DNA from 3 places in the Ornithinicoccus sp. genome. Region 2 is predicted to be linked to each of the others. Evidence: riboswitches for the same ligand, from Rfam matches in the RefSeq annotation. Region 2 holds a riboswitch; each other region holds the start of a gene.
What was found. A riboswitch is a leader RNA that binds a small molecule or an ion and turns the genes downstream of it on or off. The one in region 2 is predicted to bind S-adenosylmethionine.
Positions count from the first base shown of each region.

Region 1: another riboswitch for S-adenosylmethionine. It lies ahead of AC1QRC_RS04745 (bifunctional o-acetylhomoserine/o-acetylserine sulfhydrylase); the one in region 2 lies ahead of metB (cystathionine gamma-synthase).
Region 3: another riboswitch for S-adenosylmethionine. It lies ahead of AC1QRC_RS05155 (flavin reductase family protein); the one in region 2 lies ahead of metB (cystathionine gamma-synthase).

Region 1 covers NZ_CM169976.1:897,345-906,645, forward strand. Annotated here, with positions in the region: gene AC1QRC_RS04735 (NfeD family protein) at 1-175, opposite strand, end outside; gene metX (homoserine O-acetyltransferase MetX) at 228-1,460, opposite strand; gene AC1QRC_RS04745 (bifunctional o-acetylhomoserine/o-acetylserine sulfhydrylase) at 1,460-2,770, opposite strand; SAM riboswitch class IV at 2,987-3,103, opposite strand; gene AC1QRC_RS04750 (hypothetical protein) at 3,245-4,357, shown strand; gene AC1QRC_RS04755 (hypothetical protein) at 4,385-4,849, opposite strand; gene AC1QRC_RS04760 (PspC domain-containing protein) at 4,851-6,110, opposite strand; gene AC1QRC_RS04765 (ATP-binding protein) at 6,217-7,557, shown strand; gene AC1QRC_RS04770 (LuxR C-terminal-related transcriptional regulator) at 7,554-8,246, shown strand; gene AC1QRC_RS04775 (beta-propeller domain-containing protein) at 8,268-9,301, opposite strand, start outside.
Region 2 covers NZ_CM169976.1:433,774-443,074, forward strand. Annotated here, with positions in the region: gene AC1QRC_RS02280 (CHRD domain-containing protein) at 1-629, shown strand, start outside; gene AC1QRC_RS02285 (class F sortase) at 622-1,179, shown strand; gene AC1QRC_RS02290 (Uma2 family endonuclease) at 1,180-1,479, opposite strand; gene AC1QRC_RS02295 (methylenetetrahydrofolate reductase) at 1,504-2,463, opposite strand; gene metB (cystathionine gamma-synthase) at 2,484-3,692, opposite strand; SAM riboswitch class I at 3,786-3,906, opposite strand; gene AC1QRC_RS02305 (LLM class flavin-dependent oxidoreductase) at 4,020-5,108, opposite strand; gene AC1QRC_RS02310 (dipeptide ABC transporter ATP-binding protein) at 5,105-6,766, opposite strand; gene AC1QRC_RS02315 (ABC transporter permease) at 6,763-7,719, opposite strand; gene AC1QRC_RS02320 (ABC transporter permease) at 7,710-8,480, opposite strand; gene AC1QRC_RS02325 (hypothetical protein) at 8,440-8,682, opposite strand; gene AC1QRC_RS02330 (ABC transporter substrate-binding protein) at 8,686-9,301, opposite strand, start outside.
Region 3 covers NZ_CM169976.1:978,972-988,272, forward strand. Annotated here, with positions in the region: gene AC1QRC_RS05125 (cell wall-binding repeat-containing protein) at 1-1,693, shown strand, start outside; gene AC1QRC_RS05130 (purine-cytosine permease family protein) at 1,763-3,298, shown strand; gene AC1QRC_RS05135 (cysteine hydrolase family protein) at 3,295-3,846, shown strand; gene AC1QRC_RS05140 (hypothetical protein) at 3,869-4,153, opposite strand; gene AC1QRC_RS05145 (DinB family protein) at 4,431-5,084, shown strand; gene sfnG (dimethylsulfone monooxygenase SfnG) at 5,109-6,296, opposite strand; gene AC1QRC_RS05155 (flavin reductase family protein) at 6,298-6,843, opposite strand; SAM riboswitch class I at 7,043-7,133, opposite strand; gene AC1QRC_RS05160 (hypothetical protein) at 7,245-7,940, opposite strand; gene sigK (ECF RNA polymerase sigma factor SigK) at 8,014-8,577, shown strand; gene AC1QRC_RS05170 (anti-sigma factor) at 8,574-9,301, shown strand, end outside.

The sequences.
Region 1 (9,301 bases), 460 kb from region 2:
CGAAGACGAAGACCTGGCCGGCGAATCCGAGACCGAAGTAGGCGGCGACGGCCGAGGCCACCGCTGCGAGCGCCAGCATGCTGAAGACGAGGTCCAGCGAGGCGATCTCGATCAGTCCGAGGGCCAGGGCCGCCCCGACCCACCAGAGCCACTGGGTCTCGCGCAACCACTCCATCGTGCACCTCCGCCCTTTGCCCCATCGTAGGGGAAGGTGCTCGCGACCCCTATCAGAGGCCGGTCCCGCTGAACTGCAGCTCGTGTGGGGCGACCGCGGGGCGTGCCCGGCCCAGGCGTCCCCCGTCGGCAGGCGCCTGCTCGGGGGGCGCGCCGTCCCGCGTCGCGGACTGTGCCGGTGCCGAGGCACCGATTGGTCGGTCCGCGAGGGCGTCGGCGATGATCGCGAAGACCTGCTCGGTCTCGACCAGGAACCCGTCGTGCCCGTAGGGCGAGGCGATGGTGACCAGGCCCCGACAACTGGGCGCGGTGGCGATGACGGCGCCGTCCTCGGGGGTGAACAGCCGGTCGCTGTCGACCACGGCCACGGTCAGGTCGGCGGTGATGCGGCGCAGGGCGGCCGTGACCCCGCCGCGGTCCCGGCCGATGTCGTGGCCGTTCATCACCTCGGTCAGCACCAGGTAGGTGTTGGCGTCGAAGCGGCGGACCAGCTTGCGCCCGTGGTGCTCCAGGTAGGACTGCACGGCATACCGCCCGCCGTGCGACGGATCCTCGCCCTGCTGGGGGGAGGCCCCGAACCGTTCGCCCAGCTCACCCGCGCTGCGGTATGTGGCGTGGGCGATCTGGCGGGCCACCTCCAGACCGGCGCGCGGACCGGGCCCTGGGTAGTAGTCGCCGCCGACGTAGCCGGGGTCGGACCGGATCGCGTACAGCTGCGGCGTGGCCCACGCGATCTGGTCGGCCGTGGCGGCAGCGGATGTCGCGATCGGCAGGCAGCGGCGCACCCGCCCGGGGAACGTGACCGCCCACTCCAGCGCCCGCATACCGCCCATCGACCCACCGATCACGGCGGCAAAGGATCGGATCCCGAGCCGGTCGGCCAGGGCCGCCTCGGCGCGCACCTGGTCCCGGACGGTCAGCCGGGGGAAGAGCGAACCCCACGGCCGACCGTCCTGTCCCGGGGAGGAGGGCCCGGTGCTGCCTCGGCAGCCGCCGAGGACGTTCGGTGCGATCACGAAGTAGCGGTCGGTGTCGAGGGGGCGACCCGGCCCGATGAGGCCGGGCCACCACCCCGCGGTCGGGCTGTCCGGTCCGGTCTCACCCTCGACGTGGGAGTCCCCGGTGAGTGCGTGCAGCACCAGCACCGCGTTGTCGCCCGCCTCGTTCAGACGTCCCCACGACTCGTACGCGAGGCGGGCGCCCGGCAGTATCTGCCCGGACTCCAGGGTGAGGTCACCGACGACGCGGGAGCGTCGTCCGGATCCGGCGGACAGCCCGACCGGCATCAGGCCCCCTTGGCCGCCACGAAGCCGACCTCAAGGTCGGCCAGGATGTCGTCGACGTGCTCGATCCCGACGGCCAGCCGCACCAGTCCCGGGGTGACCCCGGCTGCGCGCTGGGCCTCCTCGGTGAGCTGGCGGTGGGTGGTCGAGGCGGGGTGGATCACCAGCGACCGGACATCGCCGATGTTGGCGACGTTGGAGTGCAGCTCCAGGGCGGAGACGAAGCGCTTGCCGGCCTCCAGTCCCCCCTCGATCTCGAAGGCGAGGACCGCGCCGGCGCCGCCGGGGAGGTACTTCTGGGCCAGCTCGTAGGACGGGTGGCCCGGCAGCCCGGCGTAGGACACTGACTGCACCTGCTCGTGGTCCAGCAGCCAGTTGGCCACCTGCTTGGCGTTGGCGACGTGCCGCTCGACGCGCAGCGACAGGGTCTCCAGGCCCTGGGCGATGAGGAAGGCGTTGAACGGCGAGATCGCCGGGCCGATGTCACGCAGCAGCTGTACGCGGGCCTTCAGGATGTAGGCCAGGTTGGCCCCGAGCGGGCTGCCCACGCCGAGGTCCCGGGCAAAGACCAGCCCGTGGTAGCTCTCGTCGGGGGTGTTGAATCCGGGGAACCGCTCCGGGTACTGCGCGTAGTCGAAGTTGCCGCTGTCGACGATCACGCCGCCGATGGACGTGCCGTGGCCGCCGAGGTACTTGGTGGCGGAGTGGACGACGATGTCGGCGCCATGCTCGATCGGGCGGTGCAGGAACGGGGTCGGGATGGTGTTGTCCACGATGAGCGGGACACCGACCTCGTGGGCGACCGTCGAGACGGCGACGGTGTCGAGCACCTCGCTGCTCGGGTTGGCCAGGGACTCCGCGTAGAAGGCCTTGGTGTTGTCCTGGGCTGCGGCACGCCACGACTCGGGGTCGGTCGGGTCCTCGACGAAGGTGACCTCGATGCCCAGCTTGGGCAGCGTGTGGGCGAACAGGTTCTGGGTGCCGCCGTAGAGGCTGGGCGAGGCGACCAGGTGGTCGCCGGCGGAGGCCACGTTGAGGATGGCCAGGGTGCTGGCGGCCTGCCCGGAGGCGAGCAGCAGGGCGCCGACCCCGCCCTCGAGGTCGGCAATCCGGTTCTCCACCACCTCGGAGGTCGGGTTGCCGATGCGCGTGTAGACCGGACCGAGGTCCTCGAGGTTGAAGCGGGCGGCGGCGACGTCGGCGTCGTCGAAGACGAACGAGGTCGTCTGGTAGATGGGCAGGGCCCGCGCGCCGGTGACGGCATCGGGGGTCTGCCCGGCGTGGATCTGGCGGGTGGCGAAGGACCAACTCATGGTGGGGATCTCCTGTATGTCGTGGGGAGGGTTCTGCGGGTGTGGTGCGGATGTCGCGCGAGGGCCCTGCGGGCAGGACCCCGGCGCAGGTGGGCTTCACGGGGGACGCGCGCGCCCGCCTACGGCAGGCGGCAGTGTCCGGGTGTCAGTGGCGACACATTCGACAGGTCACAGCGGCGCTCCTTCTACGGCGTCTGCTGGGCCTCTCGGGTGAGTGGCCCGCGCTTGCGGGAACGTCGTGTGACGTCCCGCCAGGTCATCACCCGGGGCACCCCACCGCGAGTGGAGGGTTGCCGCCCAGCAAGCCGGGGCTTGGTGCTGGGACTCATGACCTGTCAGAGATCTAACAGCACGCTGTGACCGAAGTCAATGCGGCTACGACCAATGCGCGGGAGGCTCTCATGAAGAATCTGCGGACATCCGCGACCTTGTGTTGTAGTACTTCGGCATAAGCCGGGCTACTAGTGTCGTTCCATGCAGCCCAGCACCGGCCGCGCCGCAGTCCTGGCCGTCGTCGTGGTCTCGCTCACAGCCTGCGCCGGGACGGACGACGACACCGCCGACGCGACCGACCCGACCTCGACCGCGGAGGCTGGGGCGACCCCGGTGGCTGGGGCGACCGCGGCGCCGCCGGGGGACGACACGTCCGGAGCCACGGACTCGGGGACGTCCCCCGGGGGCACTCCGGCGGGGGCGGGGCTGTTCCTGGTGCCGGAGGACGTCACGCACGTCACGATCACCGACTTCGACGCGATCAGGGCGCGGCTGGGCGTCCCCGACATGACCTCGGACTGGTTGATGACGGACCGGGTCGAGTTCTGGGAGCAGGTCCCGGCCAGCACCGTGCTCCTGACGGACGGGGCGCTGCGGGAGGACAACTCACTCTTCATGCTCGAGTACGGCTTCACGCAGGACGACGTCGACTGGGAGGCACGGTGGGCGGGCGAGGCGCCGGGGATGGCGCTCGGGCTGCGCCCCGACCTCGGCGTGGCGGGGGTGGAACGGGCGCTGACCGACGAGGTGGACGCGGTCGCCGGTGCCGAGCTGGTCCTGCCGGAGCGGGTGGTGGTCAGGGGTGCCGTAGGCCCGGAGGCCCTGCCCCTCGCCACCGACCCTGCCATCGGGCGGTTGGCGGATGTGGACGCCGAGTCTCTCTACCTCCGGCGGGGGTGCATCCCGTTCCATGACGCGCTCGGGGTCGACGCGACCATCGAGCACCAGGACGAGGTCACCGCGGCCCACGACGTCGAGGCACTCCTGCCGGTCGAGGCAGTGGCGGTCGCCTTCACCGGCCGGACGGCCACGTTCCGGCTCGCCTATCCCGCCGGGACGGGCGAAGAGGAGGCCAGGGCCGACCTGGCGGCCCGGTCCGCACTGGCTGCCGACTGGCCCCTCGTCGAGTCGATCACCTTCGCCGACGGCTTCGACGTGGCCCAGCCCTCCCCGGCCCGGTTCGCCGACGGGGTCGGCGAGCTGGACTACCCGGTCACGGCGCCCGGCGGCGCAGCGCACCTGTCGCTGACCGAGGTGCTGCCGGTGGGAGTCTGCAACGAGGTGCCGCCGATGCCCGAGCCGACGGGCCTGTAGGCACCCGACCTGCCGGGTCCGACCCCGTCAGTCCCGCTGGCGCCGACTGGTGAGCCCGACCAGCCCGACGAGGACGAGCAGAGCGCCCAACCCCGCGAAGGCGACGGGCACGGCATACCGCCAGTCGACCGTCACGTCGAAGAGTTGGAGGGTCAGGGCACCCCCGGCCACGGCCAGGCACACCACCCCGAAGGCCACGGTGCCCCACGCTGGCCCACCGGGGGCGGGCAGCCGCTCCGCCGCGGCGGCGCCCGGAGTGCCCGAGTCCGGCGAGGTGGGGTGCTGCTCCACCGGCGGCCCTCCGGCGGAGGTACCGGTGCCGCTGCCCGGGGCGCTGTGCTCGGGGTGGTCCATCCGTGTCGTCGTGTCGGCCGCGAGCGCGCGGGTGGTGTCCTCCTCCGGGGGCACCTGGCGCCACTCGGGCAACTCGGTGCGCTCCACGGGGAAGTCGGGGGCGCCTGAGTGCGGCCGGAGCTGGTTGTCGTCGGTCATGTCAGTTCCTCTCCACAGAGACCTGGCCGATACCCACCTGGGCGTCGATCACGAGGTCCACCGGACCGTCGCCGAGGACCAGGTCCTCCGTCACATTGAGACCACCGAAGATGGCGGCCCCGTCGTCGGCGCTCGGGTCGAAGTTGTTCAGGTTGACGGTGCCGATCCCGCTGCCCGCTTCCACGCGGATGGTCAGGTCATCCGGCACCAGGATCCGCAGGTGCCCGATGTTGACGTCCGCGCTGATGGTCTGCCCGTCAAGGTCCGCGGGGTCCAGGCGGCGCAAGTCCAGGATCCCCTCCCCGGCGCCCAGCGCGAACGTGGAGCCCTCCTCCAGGTTCGTCGGGCGCCAGGTGTCCTGCCCGACCCGGGTCGAGACGCCGTAGTCGTCGGGCAGCGGCGCCACGACCACGGTCGTGATGAGCAGCACCGTGGCGAGGAAGCCGGGCCAGCCGCTGTGCCGACCCGCGGCGCCCAGGAACAGGACGACCAGCCCGAGGACGGCCAGAGCGGCGGCGAGCGCCACGACCAGGTCGTTGCCGGGCAGGTCGAACTCGGTGCCGGACCAGAGCAGCCCACCGAAGGCGAGCATCGCCAGCCCGGTCGCGATCAGGGCGACCAGGGGGCCGCCGGTCTTCCTGCGCTCGCGCACGGGGCGAGGCGGCTTCGGGGGCCGGGGCGTGGCGTGCTGCGGCGTGCCCTGCGGAGACGCGCTGGGCTGGGGTGAGACTTGCTGTGCCGTGCCCTGCGGAGACGTGCTGGGCTGGGGTGAGACCTGCTGTGTCGTGCCCTGCTGTCCTGTGGGCCGGCCCTCAAACGAGGACCGCAGGAGGTAGACGACGCCCACGACCACCCCGACCGTGATGGCGAGTGAGGCCACCCACCAGCCGGCGTTCCAGAAGCCGCCCGGGCCGCCCCACCACGGGAAGACACCGATGGTGACGAGGACGGCCGCCACCAGGAGCAGGATCGACTCCCCGCGACCATCGCGCAGGCCCTGCTCCAGGTGGGTGCGCTCGTCCCGGTCCGGGATCAGCAGCCAGGCCCACAGGTACAGGGCGAGGCCGAAGCCGAAGAATGCGGTCGCCACGATGAAGCCGACCCTGATTACCAGCGGGTCGAGCCCGATCCGCTCGGCGATCCCGGAGCAGACCCCGCCCACCCACCTGCCGGAGCCCCGGCGCAGGTCAATCCGCCGCAGGGAGTCGAAGAAGGAGTCGGTGCCGGGGTGTTGGCCCTGGCCGCCTGGTGCGTTCGTCATGCCTCCACGGTCCCCGACCGGGGCCCTGCCCGCTATGGGGGGCGACCCTGAGCCGACCCTGGGGGCGCCCTGAGATCGGGGCGTTTCGGTGGGCGGGGAGCCTCCCGTGGGTCAGGATGGAGGGGTGCAGGAGACCGACCGGACCCGACCCCCGTTGCGCCGCCCGGCGTCGGGACGCGAACTCGCGGGTGTCTGCGCGGGTCTGGCCCGGCACCTGGGCCTGCACCCGAACGCCCTGCGGGTCGGCTTCGTCCTGCTCGCGTTCGTCGGTGGGGCCGGGTTCCTGATCTACGGGGTGCTGTGGGCGACCGTGGAGGAGGAGCGGTCCGACGGCCCGGCGACCGGGGAGGGGGCGGTGCAGCGGCTCACCGGCCAGCGGCTCACCGTGTCGGACTCGGCGCTGGGGGTGTTGTTTCTCGGAGTCGGGCTCATCGTCACCGGAGCCATCCTGGGCCTGCAGTTCCTGGGGGTGGACCTGCGCCTGGACATCACGATCCCGATCCTCGTGGTGGCACTTGGGGCGGTGTTTGCCTGGTCCCAGCTGGACGAGACCACCCGCCGGCGGTGGGTGCCCGGGGACGGTCCGCAGCGCAACCAGGCGGTGACCCGGCTGGCCATCGGCGTGGCGATCGCGGTGGTCGGGCTGATCATGGTGGTCAGCCGCGACCAGGGGCTGGACCAGCTGTGGGACATGGCGGTCTCGGTGTTCGTCGTGCTGGTGGGCGTCTCCCTGATTGCCGCGCCCTACGTGATGCGCCTGTGGCGCGACCTCCGGGCCGAGCAGGCCGAGCGGATCCGCGCGACCGAACGCGCCGACATCGCGGCGCACCTGCACGACTCCGTGCTCCAGACGCTGGCCCTGATCCAGCGTCGCTCGGACGACCCGGTGCAGGTCAGCCGCCTGGCACGGGCCCAGGAACGGGAACTGCGCAACTGGCTGTATGCCGGACCGCCGGGGGCCGCCTCCACCCTCGCCTCGGCGATCGCCGCGGTCGGGCACGAGGTCGAGGACCTGCACGGGATCGCGATCGAGACCGTCGTGACGGGGGATCGTCACCTCGACGACGCCGGGAACGCCCTGGTCAGCGCTCTGCGGGAGGCGATGACGAACGCGGTGCGGCATGGCGCCCCACCGGTGTCGACCTATGCCGAGGTAGGAGCGGACGGGGTCGAGGCCTTCGTGCGCGACCACGGCCCGGGATTCGACCTCGACGCGGTCCCCGTCGACCGGTTGGGAGTCCGGGAGTCGATCCTGGGCCGGATGGTGCGTCACGGCGGCACGGCCCGCATCCGCAGACTGGAGCACGGCACCGAGGTCGCGTTAACGCTGCCGGCGAGCACCCCGCAGCCGGATGCCACGTCGCAGTCGGCGAGCACACGGCATACGACCACACCGGACACCGCCACACCGGACACGGCCACCACCGACGAAGGAGCACCCTCGTGACCGCACCGATCCGACTCGTCCTGGTCGACGACCACCACATGTTCCGGTCCGGGGTGAAGGCCGAGCTGGCAGAGGCGGCCAGGCAGGGCGGCGGCCGGCCGCTGGAGGTCGCGGGGGAGGCCGGCACGGTGGACGCCGCCGTGGCGGTGATCCGCGAGCAGCGACCCGACGTGGTGCTGCTCGACGTGCACCTGCCGGGTGGCAACGGGAAGGGCGGCAGCGACGTGATCACCGGGTGCGCGGGGGTGGAGACCGCCGCGGGCGGGCCGGTGCGGTTCCTGGCGCTGTCGGTGTCGGACGCGGCCGAGGACGTGATCGCGGTGATCCGGGCGGGGGCCCGGGGCTACGTGACGAAGACGATCAGCGGCACGGAGCTCGCGGGGGCGATCGTCCGGGTGGCCGACGGGGACGCCGTGTTCAGCCCCCGGCTGGCCGGGTTCGTCCTCGACGCCTTCGGTGTGGCCGCCGGAGAGATCGCCGAGGTCGACGAGGAGCTGGACCGGCTCAGCGCCCGGGAGCGGGAAGTGATGCGGCTGATCGCGCGGGGCTACCAGTACAAGGAGGTCGCCAAGGAGCTGTTCATCTCGGTGAAGACCGTCGAGACGCACGTGTCCTCCGTGCTGCGCAAGTTGCAGCTGTCCTCCCGGCACGAGTTGACCGCCTGGGCGATGGGGCGCCGCCTGCTGTGAGGTGGCGCCGGGCATCGGCGCTCACCACGTCGTGAGGCGTCCCCCCTCGAGGGTGGCGAGGTCGAACCGGGACAGGCCCTCGTAGTCCAGCGTGAAGAGGTCGTCGCCGACCACGAGCACCCGGGAGGGTCCTTCGCCCCATGGTTCGGTGGCCGTGGCCGCCCGGGGCCCCTCCTCAAGGGTGTCGTCCTCGACCGTGACGGTGAGCACGCCGCCGAAGTTCTCCTTCTCGTCCTCGGCCCAGGAGTTGGCCGGCAGGAAGATCTGGCCGGTCTGCCCCCAGTGGAGGAACGCGCGGTGGTCCCACTCGATCGGGGAGTAGGTGTCCTTCCAGGTCAGCTGGCTGATCCGTTGGGGGTCGGTCGGGTCCGAGATGTCGAACAGGGAGGCCTGGAGGCCCTCGGTCCACCCGTTCTCCTCGTTGGCGTCCTGGCCGATCCCCAGCAGCAGACCGTCGTCGAGCGGGTGCAGGTATGCCGAGTAGCCGGGGATCTTGAGCTCGCCCGCGAGGTGGGGTGCCGCGGGGTCGGTGGTGTCGATGAGGTAGAGCGGGTCGGTCTGCCGGAACGTGACGACGGCGGCGAGCCCGGGGGACAGGTAGCGCACGGAGTAGATCTCCTCGGTCTGGCCCAGGCCACCGACCCGACCGGTCTCCACCAGCGTGCCGTCGTCCTCGCGGAGCACGATCAGGGCCGACTCGGAGTCCGCGCCGCCGCCCCACATCTCACCGGTGGTGGTGGCGACCCGGATGACACCGTCCTGCTCGTCGAGGCTGAACTGGTTGAGCAGGCGCCCGTCGACCGTCCCGGACGCCAGGTACTCGGTGCGCAGCGGGTCGGTGACGTCGAAGGTGTGCAGGTCCGTTCCCACGTCCTCGGTGTCGACCCGTTGCGCGTCCCAGCCCAGGGACCACAGGTCCCACGGGCTGGTGGCCACGATGAGCCGGTCGGTGGAGGAGTAGACCGTGAGCCCCGAGGCCACCAGCCCGGTCGAGTCTGCGGGCTCGGTCGCCTCCCCGGACAGGTCGAACGTGAGCACCGACAGGGTGGACAGCC
Region 2 (9,301 bases):
CGCACGCCGAGACCGAGGTGGACCGACCGGACACCTTCACCTCGGCATACACCGTGATGGCGACCCCGGACAACGTCATCGACCCGGACGGCAACGCCGCGCCGGGCGAACCGGGCGCCACCGGCACGTTCAACTTCATGATCAACGCGGAGGAGGAGATCATCTGCTTCGACATCACCCTCGAGGGCGTGACGCCGCCGTATGAGTCCCCCGCCAAGACGGCCACCCACATTCACCAGGCGAACGCCGGCGAGCCCGGCCCGCCGCGGCTCGCCTTCCCGAACCCGGCCGGTGACGGCGAGGTGCTCACCAGCAGCGGGTGCCTGCAGGGGCCATTCACCACCGGGGTCGAGGGTGACGACGGCAGCGACACCGGCGAGGGCTTCTCGCTCGCGGAGATCGAGGCCAACCCCGCCGGCTTCTCGGCGGACACTCACACCTCGCAGTTCGTGCCCGGCGCCGTGCGCGGGCAGCTCGTCCAGGTGCCCGTGGGTGGCGTCGAGACCGGTCTCGGCGGCGCGGCCCCGGCCTCGTCCCAGGACACCACCCCCCTCGTGCTCACCGGGTCCCTGGCGCTGCTGGGCGTCGCCGCCGGCGCGATCGCCGTGCGTCGCGGTGCGCGTGGCTGAGCACCCCCACACACCTCCGGCACCAGCCGAGACCGCCGCGACGTCGGCGGCGCCCACCGCACCCGCCACGACCACGCCCGCCACCACCAGCATCCCCGTCCCGGCGCCACCGGGCCGACTGCTGATCCCCGTGCTGGGATTGGACGAGCCGTTGATCGACCTCGGCCTGGCAGACGACGGCTCGATGGAGGTGCCGGCGGACCCGGACCGGGCCGGGTGGTTCACCGGGGGTGGACGACCCGGCGGGCACGGACCGACGGTGCTGGCAGGGCATGTGGACTCCACCGCGGGGCCGGCGGTCTTCGGCAGCCTCACTCGACTGCGCCCCGGCGACGAGGTGCTCGTGGAGAGCACCGACGGCCGACGGGTGACCTACCGGGTGGACCGGGTCGCGGACTACCCCAAGGGGGCCTTCCCGACGGAGGAGGTCTTCGGTGCGACGCCGGCCGACGAGGTCCGGCTGATCACCTGCACCGGCGCCTGGGACAGCCTCGCCTCGGCATACGAGGACAACCGCGTCGTCTACGCCTCGGCCCAGCCCGAGCCGTGATCAGTCCCGGACCAGGTCGTCCGGGACCACCCGCACCGGCCACGGCACGGTCATCGAGGCCACCTGCCGCCCGATGGCGGGTGCCGCCTCGTGGAAGGCCCCGTCGCCCAGTTCCCAGGCCTGCAGCGACGGCTCGTCCGGGTCGACGATCCAGTACGCCGAGGCACCGGCGGCCTCGTAGCGAAGCCGCTTGGTGCCGAGATCGAGGTAGCGGGTGCTGGGGGACAGCACCTCGACTGCCAGGGCGGGTGGTCCCTCGACCCCTCGTGCCGTCACCGACGTCGTCGCGGCCACGATCACGTCCGGCTGGACGACCGCGAGAGCTCAACCACTGGCCAGGCGCTCCCTGAGGTGCGCCGCCAACTGCACCGAGGCGTCGATCTCGACCCGGCGGATGGACACGCTCTCGATGTTGAACCCGAACGGCATTCCCAGCCGGGTGCAGAAGTCTGCGAGACCGGCGGCGATCTCGGTGCACTGCCGGAACGACTCGGCGAGCGGGTCGTCCGCCCGCTCGATCTGGTTGAGCAGCCACCGGGGTAGGTGCACCCCCAGCCAGCGGAGGAAGTCCAGCGTCTTCAGCGACCCGCACACCGACAGGGTGAACACCAGGGGTGCCGGCCGGATCCCCCGGTCGACGCACGCGTAGTAGTAGTCCGAGACCAGGTCCTTGGCCGCGTCGACGTCGTAGACGACCTGGGTCACGAAGAAGGAGGTCCCGGCGTCCTGCTTGCGCAGCATCCGGGTGTGCTCGTCGCCCCGAGCGGCGTGCCGCTCCGGTATCGCCACCGCCCCCAGGGACAGCCCGGCCCCGGCATCGCGCCACAGGGACTGTGCCTCGGTGAGCCTGGTGCGCACCTGCTTGGAGCCCGAGGAGGCTCCCACGAGGACCGTGGCGACCCGCGCCGGGTCCTGGTCGCTGAGCCACTGCTTGAGCTCGGTCGGCTGATACTTGCCCACCGAGCGGTAGATCACGACGGGTCGGTCCCAACCTGCGGCCAGGTGCCCGGCGTGGAACCGGGCCGGGTCGAGGGTCGGCAGGTAGGGGAAGGGGCGCTCCTCGGGGTTGCGGTCGCTCTCGTCCTCGATGTCGTAGAGGATCAGCGCGTCCAGGTCCAGGTCCCCGAGCCGCCCGGTGGTGACCTCGGCGATCCTGCGCAGGTCCTCCTCGGGGGTGTTGCGCCGGGGCGGGGTGATGCTGAACAGCAGCAACGGACGCTCCGGGAGCGCCAGCCGCGCGGCGAGACCGGTCGGCACCGTCTGCTCTCGCTCCCGATCGCTCACCGGGCCTCCTCCCGACACCCTCACGCTACCTCGCTGCGGCCCAGCGCCCCCGCAGCCTCCGCGGCCGCCAGCGCCCGGTCCAGGGCCCCGCGCACGTCGGCCACGAGGTCGGCAGGGTCCTCGATGCCCACCGACAGCCGGAGCAGCCCGTCGCTGATGCCCGCGACCTCCCGGGCCTCGGGGGTCATCGAGGCGTGCGTCATCGTCGCGGGGTGGGCGACGAGGCTCTCGGTGCCACCCAGCGATTCGGCCAGGCTGAAACATCGCAGCCCGTCGACGAAGGCCCGCACGGCAACCTCACCGCCGACCAGCTCGAGGGAGAGCATCGCCCCGAAGCCGTCCTGCTGTCGCGCCGCGAGGTCGTGACCGGGGTGGTCGGGCAGGCCCGGGTAGTAGACCCTGGCCAGTGCGGGGTGATCGGCGAGCTCGTCCACCACGGCGGCGACGTTCTCCTGGTGCGCCCGGATCCGGGTGTGCAGGGTGCGCAGCCCACGCAGGGTGAGGTAGGAATCGAAGGGGCTGCCCACGATCCCCAGCACGTTGGCCCAGTAGGCGAACTCCTCGTGCAGCTCCGGGGTGGCGGCGATGACCGCACCGCCCACGACGTCGCTGTGGCCGTTGATGAACTTGGTGGTCGAGTGCACCACCGCGTCGACACCGAACTCGAGGGGCCGCTGCAGGATCGGGGACAGGAAGGTGTTGTCCGCCACCACGATCGCACCGACCTCGTGCGCCGCCTCGGTGACCGCCGCGAGGTCGGTGATCCGCAGCAACGGGTTGGACGGGGTCTCGATCCAGACCACCCGGGGGGCCGTGGGTGCGGCGAGCGCCTCCCGCACCGCCGTCAGGTCGCTGAAGTCGACGGTCCGGCTCTCGAACTGCCCCCGTGCCGAGAGCGAGTCGAAGAGCCGCCAACTCCCCCCGTAGCAGTCGTGGGGCACCAGGATGGTGTCGCCCGGGCGCAGCAGCGCCTGGGTGCACAGTGTGATCGCCGCCATCCCCGTCGCCGTAATCGTCCCGGCGTGGCCGCCCTCCAACGTGGTCAGCGCCTCGGCCAGCACGTCGCGGGTCGGGTTGCCGCTGCGGGTGTAGTCGTAGGTCCGCTTGACGCCGAACTCGGCGAAGCTGAAGTTGCTGGACAGATACAACGGCGGGATGACCGCACCCTGCGACGGGTCGGCGTCGATGCCGGTCCGCAGACCGCGGGTGAGTCGGGAGATCTCGGTCATGTCGGTGGCGCCTTTCCCAGGTGTCCGGCCGCCAGATCCTGCGACATGCGGACGATGGGCGCCTCTCGCCAGCGGGCCACGGCCCGTCCGCGAGCTCCATCTTCCGGCCAATCCCCGAGGGACGCCGCAGGATTTGGCACCTTTGCCGCGGGTTGCCCCGCGGCAGGCTGCCCCGGCTTCGTCGGGCCTGTCCCTCAGCCGGTCGTGATGGATATCGTTCGGCAGCCTAACCCATCTGGGCCTCAGGACGAAAGGTGACCCTCGACACGATCCCCGACCGGCGCAGGATCTTCGGCGCGCCGGTCAGCGACACGACAAACCGTGCCGTCAGCCGGCTGCCAGTTCCGGGGCCGCGCCGAACGCCGGGTTCACCGGCGCTGCCAGCGGACGGGACGGGATCTCCCGGCGCAGCACGGGCGCCACCTCGGACTGGAACAGCTCGAGCGTCCGCCGGTGCTGCTGGGGGGTCAGGCCCTCCCCGTCGGCGTGCAGGTGCTGCACCTCGTGCCCGAGCTGCTCGTGGTAGCGGTGCACCTTCTCGATCACCTGCTGCGGGCTGCCGACGAGCGCCGAGCTGCGCTCCAGGAAGTCGTCGTAGTCGCGGAACGACGGCTCGACCCCCGCCGCCGCAAACTGCCGGGCCCGCGCCTCGTAGACGGGGCGGTGCAGCGCGACGGCCTCCTGGCTGTCCCGGGTGACCACGAAGCCCGCGGACCCGGCGCCGACGAGCGCGTCGGACGGGTCGCGCCCCGCCGCGGCCCACTGCTCCCGGTAGTACCGGACCAGTTCGGCATACGGCTCGATCCCGTGCGTGACGTTCGCCGAGAAGAGCGGTTCGCCGAACTCGACCGCCACGTCGACCGACGCCGTCGAGGTCGCGCTGCCGTGCCAGACCCGGATCGGACGCTGCAGCGGCTGCGGCCACACCTCGGCGTCGACCAGCGGCGGGCGGAACTGCCCGGACCAGGTGATCCGGTTGTTCCTCCACAACCGGCGGAACACCTCGTAGGACTCCCGGTTGCGGGCCCACTGGTCCTCCGGGGTCACGTGGAACAGCTCGCGCTGCGCCGACCCGTTGCCCTTGCCGATGATCAGCTCCAGCCGCCCGTCGGCCAGGTTGTCCAGGGTCGCGTAGTCCTCGAACGCGCGCACCGGGTCCAGCAGGCTGAGCGTCGTCACCCCGGTGAACAGGCGGATGCGGCTGGTCCGTGCCGCGATATGGCTCAGCACCACGGTCGGCGAGGAGGAGATGAACGGCCGCTCGTGCCGCTCCCCCACGGCATACCCGTCGAACCCGAGCTCCTCGGCCAGGACCGCGTTGTCGACCACCTGCCGCAGCCGTTCGTATGTCGACAGCCGGGTCCCGGTGACCGGGTCGGGCAGGTGGGTGATGAGGGTGAGGACGAGGAACTTCACGCCGGGACTCCTGCGGTGTGGTGTCGCGTCCCGGCGATCGCCGAGAGCAGCTCGTGGGTGTACGGGTGGGTGGGACGCTCGAAGACCTGCTCGGTCGGGGCCAGTTCGACCACCCGGCCCTGGCGCATCACGGCCACGTCATGGGCGATCTGCCGGACGACGGACAGGTCGTGCGTGATGAACAGGTAGGCCAGGCCGTCCTGCTCCTGCAGCTCCGCGAGCAGTTCGAGCACCTGCGCCTGCACCGAGACGTCGAGCGCCGAGACCGCCTCGTCGCAGACCACGAGGTCCGGCGACAGGGTCAGGGCGCGGGCGATCGCGACGCGCTGCCGCTGCCCGCCGGACAGCTCGGCCGGCTTGCGGGCGAGGGTGCCGTCCGGCAGGGCGACCCGGTCCACCAGGCGTGCGGCCAGCTCCCGTTGCGTGGCCCGGCTGCCGACCGAGAACGCCCGCAGCGGCTCGGTCACCAGCTCCTCGACGGTGAACCGCGGGTCCAGCGAGGCGTACGGGTTCTGGTAGATGAGCTGCGCCCGGCGCCGCAGGTCGCGCCACTCCCGTCCCTTCGCGGTGGTGATGTCGGCCCCGTCGAAGGTGACGGTGCCGGACGTCGGGTCGGCCAGGCGCAGCACCAGCCGCGCCGTGGTCGACTTCCCGGATCCGGACTCGCCGACCAGGGCCAGGGTCTGGCCCCGATGCAGCGTGAAGCTGACGTCGTCGACCGCCCGCACCGTCCGCGGACCGCTGCCGCGGGTCGCCGGCAGGGTGAAGTCCTTGATCAGGTGCTCCACCCGGACGAGCGGGATTGCCCCGGCGGACGCCGGCGCGGGCCGGCGGTATGCCGTGCCGGTCACCCCCGCGCCGGTGCCGGCGCCCAGGCCTAGCCCGGGAGCACTGGCCAGCAGCCTCCGGGTGTAGTCGTCCTGCGGGTCCTGGAGGATCTGCCGGACCGGGCCCTCCTCGACGACAAGCCCGCCCTGCATCACCACGATGCGGTCGGCCCGGTCTGCGGCCACGCCCAGGTCGTGGGTGACCAGCAGCATGGAGCTGCCCAGGTCGGCCGTCAGGGTCTCCAGGTGGTCCAGGATGCGCCGCTGCACGGTGACGTCGAGCGCACTGGTCGGCTCATCGGCGATGAGCAGGTCCGGCTCACCGGCGATGGCGATCGCGATGAGGACCCGCTGGCGCATGCCGCCGGACAGCTCGTGCGGGTACTGCCGCGCCCGCACCTCGGGCCGATCCAGCCCGACCTTCTCCAGCAGCGTCAGGGCCTGCGCCCGGGCGACGGCCCGCGGCAGCCTCCGGTGCGCCGTGATGGCCTCCACGACCTGGGGCCCGATCCGTTTCACCGGGTTGAGCGAGACGCTCGGGTCCTGCGGCACGAGGCCGACCTCGCGGCCCCGGACGGTGCGCAACCGTCGCTCGCTCCACCCGCTGACGTCGCGCCCGGCGAGCTCGATGCTGCCACCCTCGACCGTGGCGTTGTCGGCGAGCAGCCCGATGACCGAGTGGGCCAGGGTGCTCTTGCCCGAGCCGGACTCCCCGACCAGGGCGACCACCTCGCCCTTCCCGACGGCCAGGTCCACCCCCTTGAGGGCCTCCACCGGTCCCCGGGAGGTCTGGTAGGCCACCCGCAGGTCACGCACCTCGAGCACGGTCACCGGAACGCACCCCACTCCCCGTCCAGGGCCTTGGAGACCCGGTTGACCGCGAGCACGGTCGCCGCGATGGTCAGGCCGGGCAGCGTGGTCAGCCAGCTGGCGCTCGCCAGGTAGTTGCGGCCCTCCGAGACCAGCGACCCCCACTCGGGCGCGGGCCGGGGCGCCCCGTAGCCGAGGAAGCTCAGGGCCGACACGGCCAAGATCGCCATGCCGAACTCCAGCACCGCCAGCGCCAGGATCGGGCCGGACGCGTTGGGCAGGATGTGCCGCCGCAGCGTGACGTGCCAGCGGGACCCGAGGGACCGGGCGGCCTCGACATACGTGGCCTGGCAGACCCGCAGGGTCTGCGACCGGGCGATCCGGGCGAAGGTCGCCACGCTGCCGACGGCGACCGCGATGGCCACGTTCGTGGGCCCGAAGCCGAGCGCCGCAATCAGGGCCAGCGACAGCAGCAGCGACGGGATCGCCATGAGCACGTCGACGACCCGCATGACCGCGTGGTCGACCCAGCCGCCGAGGAAGCCGGCCACCACCCCGAGCAGCCCCCCGGCGGCCAGCGCCAGGCCGACCGCGATGAGGGCGGTGCGCAGCGACAGCGCGGTGCCGTGCACGACCCGGGTGAACAGGTCCCGGCCCAGGTTGTCGGTGCCGAACCAGTGCGCCGAGTTCGGGGCCAGCAGCTTCTCCGCGGTGACGCCGACGTCGGGGTCACCGGGGGCGATCAGACCCGGGGCGAAGGCCGCCACCACGACTACCAGCAGGAGGGCCACGCTCAGCAGCAGGCCGGGCCGGCGCAGGCCGAACCGGACCACCCGCGGCAACCGCGGGGCCCGGGCCAGGCGGCGCGCGGTCGACCGTGGTCGCGCCGGGGCGGCGGACGTGCCTGCCGGGGCCTCGGCGGACCTGTCGGCCGGGGGCGGGTCGAGGAGGACCGTGGTCTGGGTCAGCGACATCGGGCGCTCCCTCCTAGGAGTAGGACCGGCCGACGGCGACCCGGGGGTCGGCGAGCGGCAGGACGAGGTCGACGATGAGATTGGCCAGCACGAACACGGTGGCGCCGAGGACGACGACGCCCTGGACGACCGGCAGGTCCTGGAAGCTGACCGAGGTGACGGTGAGGCGCCCGACACCGGCCCTGCTGAACACGGTCTCGACGATCACCGAGCCGGCCAGCAGGTTGCCCACGACCAGCCCGAGCACCGTCAGCACCGGCAGCGAGGCGTTGCGCAGCGCGTGCCGGGCGTGGATCGCGCAGTCGGCTGATCCCCTTGGCGCGCGCGGTCACGATGTAGGGCTCGGCCAGGGCGTCCTTGAGGCAGGTCGCCAGCACCTGGGCGATCAGCGCGCCGATCGGGATCGCGAGGGTCACGGCCGGCAGCACCAGGGAGCGCCAGCCGTGGTCCCCCAACGCGGGGAACCAGCCGAAGGTGAAGCTGAACCACTGCACCAGCACCAGGCCGACCCAGAAGGTGGGCAGCGACACCGCCACCGGCGGCAGCGCGAGCAGGAACTGGCGCAGCCAGCCGACGGAGGTGTAGGTCGCCAGCACCGCCAGCGTCCCGCCGAGCAGCACGGCCAGCACCAGGGCGCTGGAGGCCAGCTGCACGGTGCTCGGGAGGGCCTGGGCGATCGCGGCGGTCACCGCCTGCCCGGACTGCACCGAGGCGCCGAAGTCACCCTGCAGCGCGGCCAGGAGCTGGGTGCCGTACTGCACGAGCAGGGGGTCGTCGAAGCCGTACTGGGCACGCAGCGCGGCCAGCTCCTCCGCGCTGACGGGTGCGCCCTTCCATGCCGCCGGAGGCCATGGCGGCCACCGGGTCGCCGGGCAGCAGGTAGAGCACCAGGAAGGAGACCGTGTAGGCCGCCCACAGCACGCCGACCGCCAGGCCGAGCCGCACCGCGACATACCGCGCCATGGCCTACTGCTCGATCCAGGCGTCGTAGAGCTGCACCCGGGACCCGGCGTCGAAGGTCACGCCGTGCACGTCCTCCCCGACGCCCAGCACGGTGGTCAGCTCGACGACCGGCACCACCAGTCGCTCGCCGACCAGGTGTTGCTGGGCCGCGGCGAGGACCTCGCCCCGCTCCTCCTCGTCGGCGCTCCCGGCTTGCTCGACCAGCAGGTCGTCCAGCGCGGAGGGCTCCAGCCGGTAGTTGTTGGCCAGGTCCGTGTGGAACGACGAGCGCAGGATGTCGCCGTCGGCCCGGGTGAGGTTGCCCCAGTTGGTGTCGTAGTTGCCCTCGGCGACCGTGGCCGTCCAGTCGGCCACCTGTCCCTCGGTGAGGCTGACCTCGATCCCGACGGCCGCCAGCTGCTGCTGGATCAGCTCCAGGGTCGGTGCGTTGGTGGCGGCGTTGTTGAACCAGAGGATGTCGAAGGACACGCGCTCCCCGTCCTTGGCGAAGACCCCGTCCTCCCCCTTGGCGTAGCCCGCCTCCGTCAGCGCGGCCTCCGCGCCCTCCGGGTCGAACTCCAGGAGAGCCGACTGGTCGGCATACAGCGGGGTGGTGGAGGCCAGGATGCTGGTGGCCGGC
Region 3 (9,301 bases), 550 kb from region 2:
CACCGTCGACCTCTACCTGCCCAGCGGGCAGTTGCGCGTCTACCGCGGCGCGCTGACGGCCACGCACATCGGCTCAGCGTCCCTGGCCACCGTCAACGCCCTGCCGATGCAGCACTACCTGCGCTCGGTGGTCTTCAACGAGATGCCGAGCTACTTCCACGCCCAGGCGCTGCGGGTGCAGGCGGTCGCCGCCCGCACCTACGCACTCCGGGGCAGTGGTGGCACCTCCTACTACGACACCTGCGACACCACCTACTGCCAGGCCTACTCCGGCCGGGGGGTGCGCAACAGTGACGGCTCCATCACCTCCCACGAGCACAGCAACACCACGGCCGCCGTGGACGCCACCAACGGGCGGGTGCTGACCTACACGTTCTCCGACGGGGTGACCCGCCTGGCCACCACCATGTACTCCTCATCCACCGGGGGCTGGACGACGCCGGGCGGCGCAGGGCACGGCTACCTGGTCGCGCAGGAGGACCCCTACGACGCCGTGGCCGGCAACCCCCGGAACTCCTGGAACGCCGAGCTGACCGCGACCTCGCTGCAGTCGCGCTACAGCATCCACCGGGTCGAGCGGATCCAGATCCTGACCCGTGACGGGCACGGCAAGTGGGGCGGCCGGGTCCTCACGGCCCGGGTCGAGGGCTTCACCTCCGGCGGGCAGTACACCTACGCCAACGCCAGCGGTGACGGTCTGATGCTGGCCCGGCCCTGGCCCACCTGGAACACCGGGCTGTCGTCGAACTACTTCACCATCACCAGCGGCGGCCAGCCGCCGGGCACCGAGCCCGTGCGGCTCGCCGGGCAGAACCGCTACGGCACGGCCGCGGAGATCGCCAAGGCGTGGAGCAGCGGGGTGAGCGTGGTGTATGTCGTGTCCGGGGACAACTACCCGGACGCCCTGGCTGCGGCCGCCCGGGCGGGGGTGTACAACGCCCCGGTGCTCCTGGTCCGCAAGGGTGAGATCCCGACGGAGACCAAGTCCGCCCTGACCCGGCTCTCCCCGGGGCGGATCGTGGTGCTCGGCGGCACCGGTGCCGTCTCGGGCACCGTCGCGACCCAGCTCAAGGGTTACGCCACCAGCGGGACCGTGGAGCGGGTCTCCGGCGCGACCCGGTACGACACAGCCGCCGCCCTCGCCTCCTACTACCCCTCGGGCGGGAGCCGGGTCTACCTGGCCAGCGGGGAGAACTATCCCGACGCGCTGGCCGCCGCGGCCCTCGCCGGCCACGAGCAGGCGCCGTTGCTGCTGACCCGGCCTGACGCGTTGGACTCCAGCACGGTGGCCCAGTTGAAGCGCCTCAACGCCGGCGAGGTGATCGTCCTCGGTGGCACCTCGGTGATCTCGAAGAAGGTCGCGGAGCAGGCGGCCACCCACACCCGCAGCAAGGGCTACACCCGGGTCTCGGGGACCGACCGCTACGAGACGGCCAGGGCCGTCGCCGCCCGCTTCCCCTCCGGGGCCTCGCCCGCGCACGTCGCGTCGGGGCAGGAGTTCCCCGACGCCCTCGTCGGGGCAGCCCTCGCCGGACGGCGCAGCACCCCGCTGCTGCTGACCCGGCCGGACCGGGTGCCGGCGGCGACGGGGTCGGCGCTGGAGCGCCAGAACCCCTCGCAGATGTACGTGTTGGGCGGTTCCTCCGTGGTGCACAACAGCACGCTGGACGAGCTCGGCACCTACCTGCAGTGACGGCGGTGGACTGACGGTTGCGGCGCGCAGTTCCCGGCCGCCGCAGCGTCGCTGTGGGAGCATTCGCCCATGACTGACACCATCCCGGCCGGGACCGGGGCCCTGCCGGAGCGGGAGCGCGTCCTCGTCGAGACCAACGGGATCGACATCATCGCCGAGTCGGAGCGGACGGCGAAGCCGTCGGACCTGTTCTGGCCGTGGTTCGCCGCCAACGTCTCGGTCTTCGGGATGAGCTATGCGGCGTTCGTCTACGGGTTCGGCGTCTCCTTCGCCCAGGCCCTGCTGGTCACCGTCGTCGGCGTGACGCTCTCGTTCCTCTTCTGCGGGATCATCGCGATCGCCGGCAAGCGGGGCTCGGCGCCGACCATGGTGCTCTCCCGGGCGGCGTTCGGGGTGAACGGGCAGAAGGTGCCCGGGGTGTTCTCCTGGATGATCTCCATCGGCTGGGAGACCTTCCTGGCGATCATGGCCACGCTGGCCACCGCGACAGTCTTCGGAGAGCTCGGCTGGAGCAGCGGCACGACCACCAAGGTGATCGCCTGCGTGGTCATCGCCACGCTCATCGTGCTGGCCTCGGTGGCCGGCTACCACACCATCATCCGGATGCAGTCGGTGCTGACCTGGCTCACCGGGGCGATCACGATCCTCTACATCGTCCTCACCTTCGGCGAGATCGACATGTCGGTGGTCACCGCGCTGCCGGGCGGGTCCACCCAGGCAGTGATCGGCGCCCTGGTGATGGTGATGACCGGCTTCGGGCTCGGGTGGATCAACATCGCGGCCGACTGGTCCCGCTACCAGCGGCGGGACGCCTCCGGCGGCAAGATCGTCTTCTGGAACACCTTCGGCGGGGCCCTGGCCCCGACCCTGCTGGTCTGCTACGGCCTGGCGCTGGCGGGCACCCAGCCGGGTCTCATCGACGGGATCGCCAACGACCCGATCGGCACCCTGGCGACGATCCTGCCCAACTGGTTCCTCGTACCCTTCCTGATCGCGGCGGTCCTGGCCCTGGTCAGCGGCGCGGTGCTGGGCATCTACTCCTCCGGCCTGACGCTGCTCAGCCTGGGCGTGAACATCCCGCGACCCGCCGCTGCCGGGCTGGACGGGCTGATCCTGACCGTGGGCACGATCTACGTCGTGTTCTTCGCCGAGAACTTCCTGGCGCCGTTCCAGAGCTTCCTGATCACCCTCGGGGTGCCGATCGCCACCTGGGCCGGGATCCTGATGGCCGACGTGATGCTGCGCCGGCGCGACTACGACGAGCACGCGCTGTTCCACGGCACCGGTCGCTACGGCAACTGGAACTGGACGTCCGTGGCGCTGATGGCCGTGGGGTCCGTGGTCGGGTGGGGCCTGGTCATCAACGCCTTCGCCGAGGACGCCGGGTGGAACAACTGGCAGGGCTACCTGCTCGGACCGCTCGGCCTCGGCGGCCGGGACGGCGACTGGGCGTGGGCCAACCTGGGCGTGCTCGTGGCCCTGCTCATCGGGTTCGTGGGGTATGCCGTGCTGCAGGCGGGTGCGATCCGTCGCCAGGAGGCCGGTGCCCCGGTGGCACCGGGGTCGCCCGCCGACGGGGCCGGTGAGGACCGGGTGCAGGCGTGAGACCGGAGGAGGCCTGGCTGGTCGTCATCGACCCGCAGGTAATCTTCGCCGACCCCTCCTCGGACTGGGCGGCGCCGCGGTTCGCCGAGATCGTCGAGCCGGTGCACCGCCTCGCCGGCCAGTTCGGTGACCGGGTGGTCCTCACGCGGTGGTTGCCCCCGGCCGCCAAGCGCGGGTCCTGGGTGCCGTACTTCCAGGAGTGGGCCTTCGCCGACAAGCCGGCGGACGACCCGCTGTTCGCCCTGGTGCCCGACGTCGCAGGACTCAGCACCCGGCATACGGTCGACGAGCCGACGTTCGGCAAGTGGGGGACCCAGCTGGAGGCCCTGACCGGGCCGGTCCCGCACCTGGTGCTGACCGGAGTGGCTACCGACTGCTGTGTGCTGTCCACGGCGCTGCCAGCCATCGACGCCGGGGCCACCGTGACCGTGGTGTCCGACGCGTGCGCCGGCTCCGACGACGCCAACCACCAGCGGGCGCTGGACGCGATGGCGCTCTATGGCCCGCAACTGCAGGTGCGCACCGCGGCGGAGGTGCTCGGCAGCTGAGCGCTCGGCACCGGGCGTAGAGCTACCCGGCGGCGGAGGCGCTGTTGCGCAGCGCCCGGGGCGTTTCCTTCACGATGACGGCGTGCAGCCACGGGCTGGTGAGGTTGCGTGGCAACGAGCGGGCCCACAGCCACGGGTCGTCGTAGAAGCTGATCGCCCGGGGGCCGGGGAAGGACAGCATCGACTCGCCCAGGTCGAGCGCGCTGCGACTGCCGGTGATCTTGTGGGTCCCGTCGTCGCGGACCTCCAGGGTGGCCACGACCTCGGTCCACCGGTGGTGGGTGGTCCGGAGCTCAACGGTGATCATGGGCCATCCTCACCGGGCGGCATGCTCCCGCGCCCGTGTCACTGCGTGTCACCCTGACTCCCTCCGCCGGCGCAACGCCCACGAGTCTAGGCAGGGTGTGTCGCTCTTGTGTCGCCACTTCGCGGGCGGGTCCCGTGCTGTCACAAGAAGACTCTGGTCCTGACGTGGCGACTCTGCTACCGAGATGGTCACTAGGCGTCTGTCCGGACCGACGCCTAGTGACCATCGCAGTAGCACAGTGGGTGCCCCGACGGTCGGCCCGTGGGATGCTCGGAGAGTGACCGACGACCTGCCCGCGGGCACCGGGCCCGGCCGCGACCTCGACGGCGAGGCGAAGGCCACCCTGCACCGCTACCTGCAACTGGCCCGCGACGCGCTGCTCTGGAAGCTCGAGGGCCTGTCCGAGTACGACGTCCGACGGCCGATGACGGCCACCGGCACCAATCTGCTGGGTCTGGTGAAGCACACGGCCAGCGTGGAGCTGGGCTACCTGGGCGACACGTTCGGCAGGCCGTCGGGGATCGCGCTGCCGTGGTTCGCCGACGGCGCCGAGGACAACGCCGACATGTGGGCGACCGCCGAGGAGACCCGGGCTGACATCGTCGGGCTCTACCACGCGGTCTGGGCGCACACCGACGAGACGATCCGGCTGCTGCCGCTGCACGCCGCCGGCCGGGTGCCGTGGTGGTCACCGGAGAAGGCGGACGTCACCCTGCACCAGATCCTGGTCCACGTCGTTACCGAGACCGACCGGCACGCCGGTCAGGCCGACATCGTGCGCGAGATGATCGACGGGCAGGTCGGCCTCCTGCCCGGCCGGGAGAACCTCCCCGGCGGCGACGCGCAGTGGTGGGCCGACTACGTCGCACGCCTCGAGCAGGCGGCCCGCGACGCCGGGCGGCAGGAGGAGGCCGGTGGCGGGACCGGGTAGGACCCGGCGTCCGCGCCGGCCGGCTCAGCCGACGAGGGCGGGGTCCGGGGTGCGCTCCGCCGACGCCTCGGCATACGGCTCCTGTGCCTCCAGTTCCCGCACCAGCGGGATCACCTGCTCCCCGAATCGCTCGACGTCCTCGCGCACGTGCAGGAAGCCCAACAGCACCAGGTCGACCCCGGCACGCTTGTAGTCCACGATCCGCCGGGCCACCTGTGCGGGAGTGCCGATCAGACCGGTGCGGAAGCCGTCGTTGTACTGCACCAGGTCCTTGAACTCACTGTCGGCCCACATCCCCTTCTTGTCCGAGGTGGCCGCGCCGGCCTGCTTCACCGCGTTGCCGAAGTCGTTGACCTTGTCGACGTCGGCCTTGGCGATGACCTCCTCGACGACGCCGCGGGCCTCGTCCTCGGTGTCCCGCACGACGGCGAAGCCGTTGATGCCAAAGCGCACCCTGCGACCGTGCGCGGCGGCCTGGCCACCGACGTCCTCGATCTGCTCGGCGGCTCCCTCGACAGTGTTGCCGTTCATGAAGTACCAGTCGGACAGGCGGCCGGCCATGGCCCGAGCCGAGGTGGAGTTGCCGCCCTGGAACACCTCCGGCTGCAGTCGCGGCTGGGGCCGGAAGGTGACGTCGCGGGTCCGGTAGAAGTCGCCGCGGTAGGTGAAGTCGTCCTCGGCCCACAGCCCGCGCAGCACCTCGATGAACTCCTCGGCGCGACGGTAGCGCTCCTCGTGGTCCAGCCAGGGCAGGCCCAGGTCCGTGTACTCCTTCTTGAACCACCCGGAGACGACGTTGAGGCAGAACCTGTTGTCGTGCAGGTCCTGTGCGGTGGCACCGAGCTTGGCCAGCACGGTCGGCGGCCACTGTCCCGGGTGGACCGCGGCGATGACCTTGAGACGTTCGGTGGCGGACAGCAGCCCCAGGGAGAAGGAGACCGACTCGTGCTGGGCGTCGGCCCCGTAGGAGGCCAGGTACCGCACCTGGGTCAGGGCGTAGTCGAAGCCGACCCGTTCGGCGGCGCGGGCCACATCGAGGTTGTAGTCCGGCGTGTGGTTGGTCCGCTGGTCGATGGTCGAGACCACCAGGCCACCCGAGACGTTGGGGACCCAGTAGGCGAAGGCGAGCGGGTCGGACCCCGGCTGGCCCGTGGTGGGGGCTGTCGCGGCGGGGGCTGCCGTGCTCGGGCGGTCGGTCGTGTCGTCGGTCATGTCAGGCTCCGATCGTGGTGGGCAACGGGGTGAACCGGCCGGCGTGGTGCACCAGGGGATTGCCGGCCGAGGAGACGGCGTGCTCGACCCGGGCGATCGCGACGAAACTGTCGCCGGCGTCGACCAGGTCGTGGATCCGGGTGATGAGTCGTGCGGTGCTCCCGTGGACCGCTGGCAGCCCGTGGTCGTCGTAGGACCATGCGCCGTCGTCGACGAAGCGCTTGCTGCGGTCGCGGGCGAAGCGGTCGGCCAGCTGCTGCTGGTCCTCGCCGAGCAGGTGCAGGGCTGCGCGCTGGGTCTGCGCGATGGTCACGAGGGAGGAGGAGGTCTTGGCGACGTTGAACGACACGAGCGGCGGGGACAGCGACACCGACACGACGGAGATCGCGGTGAAGCCGACGGGGCCCCGGGAGCCGGAGCCGGTGACGACCCATGCGCTGGCGGCGGCCCGCGCGAAGGTGCCCCGTAGGTCCACCACCGGTGGGGTGGGCTCCGCTGGTGGCGCGGCGTGGGGTCGGGCAAGGGTGGGGGACAGGCTGATGGTCATGGCGTACTCCTGGAATCAGGTGCGTGCAGGGGGCCCGGGTCGGGCCAGGCGAGAGGGTGATGCGGTGCGTGGCGAAGCTGCGAACGGCGGTCTGGCGCGTCAGGGACGACAGGCGCTGACCGCCCGGCGCATCAGGTCGACGGTGCGACGCAGGTGCGGGGCGTGGGCCGCGCGAGGGCGCTGATGGTGCTGCACGATTCCTCCATCGATCCTGGCGTGAGCACCTGCCCCGCCGGGGGTGGTTGCTGCGGCGTCAACGAGCCAGGTCTCTCGGCCGCTCTGGATGGGTGACGCCAGTCGATCACAGGATCTTCGGTCCTGTCAATCGAGAGATCTGGTCGGCCGCAGGATCAGCGGGCTTGGCGTGGTGGTTCGGCGGCACCGGAGTCGAGTGCAGCGCGTCAGCGTGCTGCGACGTCATCATGCATTGACGTCAGCCTGCCGGCACGCGCAGGTGGACGGCGCGGAGCAGGGTGAACGGTCCCGGCAGCGGGAGCCGGATGCCGGTGAGGGCCTCGGCCGCGGTCAGGCCGACCGCCAGGTCGGGGTCCGGGTCCGGGCCCAGGATCTCCGCGCTCCGCCGCGACGCTCGCCGCCCGCAGGGCGCCGAGCAGAGGGGCTGCGGCGGGTGGTGCGTCGGCGGGTGACGCGTGGGTGCGTGCGGCGTCGGCGGGTGCGGTGTCGGCGGGTGCGGTCTGGGCGGGCAGGTCGTGCTCCTCTGCGGTCTCCCCGTCCACGGCCGAAGTGACGGTGACCCCCCGCGTCGGGTCCCACCGCACGACGACAGCCACCCCGCCCAGCGAGAGCGGGTCGGCCAGGAGCGCGATGTCGGTGCCGACCGGCTCCAGCACGACGGCGCCGCCCAGGGCCGGGATGAGCCCCGTCACGGGGTCGGATCCCTCGGTGCTGTTGCGCCGGACGATGCTGGCCAGGCGGGTCCGGGAGGGCGTCGCCCGACGCAGGTGCACGACCTCGCCGACCCGGTAGTGGTCCCGCCCCCGCACCCAGATCGCGCAGCCGGAGGTGCGCAGTGGCGCGGCCCAGCGGTGCACCAGCGACCGGTAGTGGGCGAGGGCTTCGTCCATCTCGCCGGTCATGGTCACACCGTAGTGCCCCGCCCGACCCTCCTTCTCCCGGACGAGGGCCCCGCCATGGGGCAGGATGGGGGCGATGCGAGGTGACCAGGACGGCCCGGCCCTGGCGACGCGACTGGTCGCCGTGGCTCGTGGTGACCAGGCGGCCTTCGCCGACCTCTATGACTCGACGGCGCCCCGGGTTTACGGACTGGTGCTGCGCGTCCTGCGGGACCGGTCCCAGGCCGAGGAAGTCACCCAGGAGGTGTTCCTACAGGTGTGGCGGACGGCGAGCTCCTTCGACCCCGACCGGGGCAGCGCGATCTCCTGGCTGCTGACGCTGGCGCACCGCCGCGCGGTCGACCGGGTGCGCTCCGTCGTGGCCCAATCCGCGAGGGACGACGCCTACGAATCACAGCGGACCACGCCCCCGTTCGACGTCACCGCGGAGGCGGTCGAGGAACGAATGGAGGCGACTCGGGTGCGTGACGCGCTCGGGGAACTCACCCCGGCCCAGCGGGCGGCCATCGAACTCGCGTACTTCGAGGGCCTCACCCACCGGGAGGTCGCGGAGCGCCTCGACGTGCCGTTGGGCACGGCGAAGACCCGGATCAGGGACGGGTTGGGCAAGATGCGGGACACGATGGGAGGTGGACAGTGAGCGACCAGGAGCACCGGGGCGCAGACCCCGGCGGGACCCGGGACGGCGATGCCGACCCGGCAGAGCCGACGGTGCACGACCTCGTGGGCGCCTATGTGCTGGATGCCGTCGACGACCGGGAACGCGCCGAGTTCGAGGAGCACCTGGCCTCCTGCCCCGACTGCCGGCGGGAGGTCGCCGAGCTCGCCGACCCCGTGGTCGACCTGAGCGTCGGGCTGGAGGAGGAGCCCCCGGCGGGACTGCGCGCGCGGCTGCTGGAGCAGATCGCGCAGGAGCCTCCGGCCGTGGTCCCGCTGCGGGGCCGGGAGGACGACGCTGACGGTGAGCTCGGCAGCGCCGAGGACTCGGATGCCACCACGGGAGAAGCGGCCGCGGCGGCCGAGCGACGCGCCTGGTGGGTGGGCATCGCGGCGGCGGCAGCCGTCATTGTCGGCGCGGTGGCGGTGACGCAGTGGGTGACCAACGACGTCCCCGCGCCGGTGGTCGTGGCCGAGGACGTGTTGGAAGCCCCGGACGCGGTGCGGCACACCGAGACGCTCGGGGATGTGACCGTCACGGTGGTGACGGCCGCCTCGTTGGACTCGACCGTCTTCGTTGCCGAGGGCATGGAGGAGGCCCCGGAGGGTCAGGACTACCAGCTGTGGTTCGTCCACGAGGACGGCACTGCCGTCTCCGCCGGGCTGATGCCGCGCACTGGCGCCGACACCACCGAGATGGTCCTGGA